2 linked regions of the Lujinxingia sediminis genome follow. The main gene of each other region encodes a partner of the protein of the gene in region 2 in a complex. Links are inferred from orthologs where the notes say so. Each region holds a gene or a part of one and is shown on either strand. Other genes may lie near its edges. The genes, in order: uvrB and EA187_RS17185.

Region 1 (3,290 bases), on a different replicon or contig from region 2:
ACGCCCTTGCCGAGCCAGTCGTAGGTATTTTCGCTGGGGCGTAGATGTTGATGATTCTGCAAGACCTCGGCCGCCACAGCCTTATCGCAGCCGTGGTACCCGATGATCGTGCGTTGATAATCAAGTCGTTGAAATGAAGTCATCGCTCCTTCCTGAAAGCAGTTGCGTTCGGCGAGCCTACCTCTCTCTCATCGCTCGCCGCAGCCGAAGTCGCAACAGGAAACCAAATAAAATCAAAAACTTATCAGTCGCTCCGTTCATCGAGGTTCGCGGGGGCGCCCACGAGAGGCGCCCCTACGGGAGAGGTGGATTCGGTCATTCCCCTACCATGTCGTAGGGGCGGGTCTTGTGCCCGCCCCCTTCTCGATGTGTCGGTGTGTTGGGCCTTACACAAAGGCTTTTACGGGATCGGTGCTCGGGGGGCGAATGGGCGCCCACAAGGGGCGCCTCTACGAGATGGGAGCGGTATGTTGATGGGACGCAAGGGCTGACCATCGGGTGGAATAGTTCTCGGACCCAACCGTTGATCTTCACCACCCACGCCTGTACAGATGTACCGGCATTCTGGCGCTTACCATTCATGTGAACACGCGCCGGATCACAGGTGGTGATGCGCCGGCGCAGAGTCGCCGTGGCGAAGCGGTGGTAAACCGGAATGACGTAGAGGTGTGGCCGTGCGTGAGTCCAAAACGTTTGAGCTTGTGACCGAGTACTCGCCAGAGGGCGACCAGCCCACGGCGATCAAGCAGATGGTCGAGGGATTGCAGCGTGGGGAGCGCTACCAGACGCTGCTCGGCGCCACCGGCACGGGTAAGACCTTTGCGATCGCCAACACGGTGGCGCAGGTCAACAAACCCACCCTGGTCATGGCGCCCAATAAGACGCTGGCCGCCCAGCTCTACGCGGAGTTCAAGGAGCTCTTTCCTCATAACGCCGTGGAGTATTTCGTAAGTTATTACGACTACTACCAGCCCGAGGCGTACATCCCCTCGACCGACACCTTCATCGAGAAGGACTCGGCGATCAACGACGCCATCGACCGCATGCGCCACTCCGCCACGCGCAGCCTCTTTGAGCGCAACGACGTGCTCATCGTGGCCTCGGTCAGCTGCATCTACGGCCTGGGGAGTGGCGAGGCCTATATGGGGATGTTGCTCTTTTTGGAGGAGGGCGATGAGGTGCGCCGCGACAGCGTGCTGGAGAAGTTGGTGGAGATGCAGTTCAAGCGTCGCGACATGGACTTCCACCGCGGTACCTTTCGGGTGCGGGGCGACGTGGTCGAGATCTTCCCGGCGCACGAGGAGGATAAGGCGATTCGCATCGAGTTTTTCGGCGATGAGGTGGAGGCGATCTACGAGATCGATCCTTTGCGCGGAAAGCGCCTGCGCCAGCTTGAGAAGATCGCCGTCTACCCCAACACCCACTACGCCGTGCTCCCCGAGAAGAAGAAGCTGGCGATGGAGTCCATCAAGGCCGAGCTGCGCGAGCGCCTCGAGGAGCTTGTGGCGCGCGGGATGCTGCTGGAGGCCCAGCGCCTGGAGCAGCGCACGCAGTTCGACCTGGAGATGATCGCGACGATGGGCTTCTGCAACGGGATTGAGAACTACTCGCGCCACTTCTCCGGCCGCGACCCGGGCGCCGCCCCGCCCTGTTTGTTCGACTACTTTCCCGACGATTACCTGCTGGTCATCGACGAGTCGCACGTCACTGTGCCGCAGATCGGCGGCATGTACCGCGGCGACCGCTCCCGCAAGACCACGCTGGTGGAGCACGGCTTTCGCCTGCCCAGCGCGATGGACAACCGCCCGATGAAGTTCGAGGAGTGGGAGAATCACATCAACCAGGTGATCTTCGTCTCGGCCACCCCGGGCGACTACGAGCTTGAGAAATGCGAGGGCGTGGTCGTCGAGCAGATCATCCGCCCCACCGGCCTTATCGACCCTGAGATCGAGATCCGCCCGGCCCTCGAGCAGGTCGACGACGTCTATGGCGAGATTCGCCAGCGCGTCGACGCCGGGGAGCGCGTCCTGGTGACCACGCTCACCAAACGCATGAGCGAAGATCTCACCGAATACCTCGAAGAGCTCGGCGTGAAGGTGCGCTACCTGCACAGCGACATCGACACCATTGAGCGCATGAACCTGATTCGCGACCTGCGAAAAGGCGTCTTCGACGTGCTCATCGGCATCAACCTTCTGCGCGAGGGGCTGGACATCCCCGAGGTCTCATTGGTGGCAATCCTCGACGCCGATAAAGAAGGCTTTTTGCGCTCGACGCGCAGCCTGATTCAGACCATCGGGCGAGCGGCGCGTAACTCCAAAGGCAAGGTCATCCTCTATGCCGACACCCTCACCCGCTCGATCAAAGAGGCGGTCGAGGAGACCAACCGTCGTCGCGAGATTCAGCAGGCGTACAACGAAACACACGGCATCACCCCGCGCACGATCACCAAAAAGATCTCGGATCTGGAGCAGCATGTGCCGCCGGATCCCGACGCAGCTCCCGACGCCAGCCCCTACGAGAAGGCCGCTGCCCTGCTCGACGACACCTCCGGCGTGCTGAGCCCCGACGCCGAAGAGACGCCGCAACTTCTGGAAAAGCGCATCGAGAAGTTGCGCGAGGCGATGAAGGTCGCCGCCCGCGAGCTGCGTTTCGAGGATGCTGCCAAGTTGCGCGATGAGTTGCGTGCGGTGCAGGCGAGGTTTTTGGGGGTGGGTTAATCAGGTCGATCGGGTGCCAGGCATTCGATCACATTGCCCATGATCGGGTGCCAGGCGTTCGATCGTTTTCCAGCCATGATCGGGTGCCAGGCATTCGATCTTCTTGACCATAATCGGGTGCCAGGCATTCGATCTTCTTGACCACGATCGGGTGCCAGGCATTCGATCTTCTTGACCATGATCGGGTGCCTGGCACCCGATCATAGCGAACCCATCAAGCCACTGATTTCATTGAAGTATCCAACGCAATCACAACAACACCTTCAGCGCCGGCGCCTCTTCGAACACCCGCACCCAGCCCGCATCATCGCAGCCTTCGAGAAGGTTTTGGGCGCTGACGCCAAGCACCGGGTGCGTGAGATCGGAGGCGATATCGCAGAGGGGCACGAGCACAAAAGCGCGCTCCGCAATCGCCGGATGCGGAAGCGTTAGCCGGGCATGATCGAGGATCTGGTCCTCATAAAACAAAAGATCCAGATCAATGGCCCGCGGTCCTTTGGGCTGCAGCCGCACTCGCCCCATCGCGCGCTCAATGGCGAGCAGGCCGTCGAGAAGATCGAGCGGAGCGAG
Region 2 (3,379 bases):
AGCACATGAAAATGAAAGCGCTCCGGCACCACCTCATAGCAGGCTTTGAGAAAGTCCGGCAGATCCTCGCCACGCCCGCTGGTAAAGACCACCGGAAGACTCAAGCCCCGGTAGACCAGCATGAGATTGGCGATCTCGCCACGCTCATCGCGCGAGCCGTACCAGCGGCAGAACTGAAAATAAGAAGGATCGAGGTTTCCCAGAAGGTAGGCATTCGCCAGTCGATCCTGGACCAGAAACTCTCGCAGCTCGTCGCGCTCAGTCAGCTCTTCGACAGCCATGGGGGGCACCTCGGTTGCACGCCCGCCCCGCCGCACTCCATCGGGGAGCGGGCCGGGGTTGCGGGCGAAAAAAATCGCGGCACGTGTCGCCTCAAAGGCGCTCGCCGCGTCCGTGGTCGTGAGCACACCGCCCGCCACGAAGGCAGGTGATTGTCGACGACCAGACTCAAGTTTACGTGGGGCGTCCGCCGACGACAACTCGCCGCGAGCGCTGCAGTGGGGAGCTTTCCCCCGGGTAAACATAAGCGCCGCGGCGTTGCATTCCCGCGCGCCTTGCCAATCCTCAGACCAGAGGTCATAACACCAACGGAACAAATTTGCAGCTCCGAAGTTCTTTTGCATGTGATGACAATGACTCAGGACTGGCTCCAACACCTCAATTCCGATCAGCGCCAGGCCGTCACCCACCCGGCCGGGCCCCTCCTGGTGCTCGCCGGCGCCGGCAGCGGCAAGACCCGCGTGCTCACCCACCGCATCGCCTTTTTGATCGCTGAGCAGGGCGTCGCCCCTCATCAGATCGTGGCGATGACCTTTACCAACAAGGCCGCCCAGGAGATGCGCGAGCGCGTCGACCAGCTCCTCGACGGCCACGGTCAGGCAGGCCAGGTCACCATCAGCACCTTCCACAGCCTGGGCGCACGCATCCTGCGTCGCCATGCGCCGGCCGCAGGCCTGGAGTGGAACTTCTCGATCTACGACGACGCCGACCAGCGCCGGCTGATCACCCGCATCCTCGATGAGGCCGGCGATGAGCGAGCCCGCGCCGATGTGCGCCGCCTCCAGAGCTACATCGACGCCTGCAAAAACCGCGGCTGGACGCCCTCCCAGGCTCACGAGAACGCCCACGACGCCCGCGCCGAGGCCGACGCCGAGCTCTATGCCAACTACCAGCGCGCCCTCACACAGGCCGGCGCCGTTGATTTTGGAGATCTTATCCTGGGTGTGCTCGTGCTCTTTCGCGAACATCCCGATCTCGCAAAGCAGTACAGCCAACGCTGGCAACACGTGCTCGTCGACGAATTCCAGGATACCAACCCCGCTCAGTACGAGCTGCTCGATCACCTGACCCTGGCCCACAACAACCTCACGGTGGTCGGCGACGACGATCAGGCCATCTACCGCTGGCGCGGTGCCACCGTGGCCAACATCTTAGGCTTTGAAGACGCCAACGAGGCCGCTGCCCGCGTCAAACTTGAGCAGAACTACCGCTCCACATCTGTGATCCTGGAGGCCGCCAACGACGTCATCGCCCGCAACGATCGCCGTCACGCCAAAAAGCTCTGGACGGAGCGCCAGGGCGGCGAACCCATCGTGGCATTTACCGGCGCCGACGATCGTGAGGAGGCCGCCTATGTGGCCGAGACGATCTTCGATATGGCCCGCCAGGGCGGCAACTTCGACGACGTCGCAATCTTCTATCGCACCAACGCCCAGGGGCGCCTCTTTGAAGAACAGCTCCGCCAGTGGGGCGTGCCCTACCGCATCATCGGGGGCTTAAGTTTTTACGCCCGCGAGGAGATCAAAGATCTGCTGGCGTATTTGCGCTGCGCGCTCAACCCGCGTGACGATGTGGCCACCGCGCGTGTGATCAACACCCCCCGCCGCGGCATCGGAAAGACCACGCTGGAGAAGTTGACCGCGGCCACATCGGTGCCCGGCGTCGAGAGCCTGCAGGGCGCACTTCTCCTCACGCTCGAAGATCGCCCTGCCCAGAACGACCTCTTCGCCGCGCGCCGCCCTCGCCCCTCCAACCCCACCGAGCGCCTGCTCATTGAGACCGTCGAGGAGCTCAGCGGCGTCTCGCGCCGGGGCATCGACGAGTTCTGGAAGATCCTGGAGGCCACCCGCGACGATCTTCTGCACTACGAGGAGCTCACCCCGGTACTCGAGCGCCTCATTGAGCGCATCTCCTACTTCGAGCACCTCGAGCGCACCGACTCCGAGAGCGCCGAAGATCGCACCCGAAACGTCGGCGAGCTCCTGAGCGCGATTGAGGAGTTCGAGCAGGACCCGAACAGCGAGGCGCTCATCGCCTCGGTGCAGGAAGCGATGCCCGACGATCTCGATGATCTGCTGACCACCGCCCCGGCCTCCCTGCGCCTGCGCGCCTTCTTAGACCGCTCCGCGCTGGTCCAATCCACCGATGGCGACAACGGCCCCGGTCAGGCGGTCACCATGATGACCATCCACGGCTCCAAGGGCCTGGAGTTCCCCACGGTCTTTGTCGCCGGCCTCGAAGAAGAGACCTTCCCCAGCCTGCGCGATCCCGGCGACTCCGAAGAGCTCGCCGAAGAACGGCGCCTGGCCTACGTCGCCATCACCCGCGCCGAAGATCGCCTGTATATGACCAACGCGCGCCGACGACGGGTCTACGGGCAGTTCAAAGACACCGAACCCAGCCGCTTTTTGCTCGATATCGATCCGAGTCGGCTGATCATCGATCCGCGCAGCGCGGCAAAAGAACTCGACTACGCCCGCGATCGCCGAAAGCGCCTGGGAGCCCCTCACGGCGAGTTCCCCGAGCCTCAGATGCCCTCCCAGGGTGGGGCGCTCTACGACTTCAACCAGGCCCCGAGCTCCGACGAGCATTTGGCCCAGGATACTCCGGACTGGGAGTCGAACTTCTCGCAGAGCCCGCAGGAGTGGGACGTCACTCACACTCCGGCTGGCGACGACCAGCTCATCGGCGTCACCGTCAGCCACTCCCGCTTTGGCATTGGCGAGGTCGTGAGCGTCTCAGGCTCCGGCGATAAGGCGCGCCTGACCGTCGACTTCCCTGCTGTAGGCCAGCAGACTGTGATCCGCAAGTTCTTGAAAGTGTTGGGATAAGATTGACCCACGGTCACCTCTGCGACTGACCCACGGTCACTTTCTAAATGACCCACGGTCACCTCTGCGACCGACCCACGGTCATCTTTTCGACCGACCTACGGTCACCTCTGCAACCGACCCACGGTCACTTTCTAAATGACCCACGGTCACTTTTTCGACCGACCCACGGTCACCTCTGCTACCGACCCACGGTCACCTCTGCTACCGACCCACGGTCACCTCTGCTACCGACCCACGGTCATCTTTTCGACCGACCCACGGTCATC

The links.
Region 1: the proteins of EA187_RS17185 (region 2) and uvrB are in contact, whole or in part, in a crystal structure (PDB 7EGT), measured with the Thermus thermophilus proteins. The link is inferred for Lujinxingia sediminis from one-to-one orthologs. Residues at the interface, in WP_096412145.1 of Thermus thermophilus: His654, Arg656, Phe657, Gln666, Asp668, Glu669, Lys680, Arg681, Leu682, Ser683, Lys685, Tyr686, Ala687; in WP_096411307.1 of Thermus thermophilus: Glu23, Leu25, Arg26, Asp27, Gly28, Glu29, Arg30, Phe31, Arg55, Glu326, Asp327, Phe328, Glu379, Ser382, Gln383, His398, Gly400, Arg401.

The regions. Positions count from the first base shown.
Region 1 is NZ_SADD01000019.1:38,201-41,490, forward strand. What follows is about bases 228-3,197. They hold uvrB (excinuclease ABC subunit UvrB), read left to right. Parts: upstream 228-674; coding sequence 675-2,720; downstream 2,721-3,197. Other genes in these bases: folK (2-amino-4-hydroxy-6-hydroxymethyldihydropteridine diphosphokinase), read right to left, coding at 2,970-3,197. Outside these bases: EA187_RS19255 (hypothetical protein), read right to left, coding at 1-143; more of folK, read right to left, coding at 3,198-3,290. UniProt on the Escherichia coli protein: The UvrABC repair system catalyzes the recognition and processing of DNA lesions. A damage recognition complex composed of 2 UvrA and 2 UvrB subunits scans DNA for abnormalities.
Region 2 is NZ_SADD01000013.1:125,785-129,163, reverse strand. Bases 313-3,371 are described here. They hold EA187_RS17185 (ATP-dependent helicase), read left to right. Parts: upstream 313-632; coding sequence 633-3,110; downstream 3,111-3,371. Also shown: EA187_RS17190 (GNAT family N-acetyltransferase), read right to left, coding at 1-281. UniProt on the Escherichia coli protein: A helicase with DNA-dependent ATPase activity. Unwinds DNA duplexes with 3'-5' polarity. Translocates on single-stranded DNA with 3'-5' polarity. Initiates unwinding more efficiently from a nicked substrate than double-stranded DNA.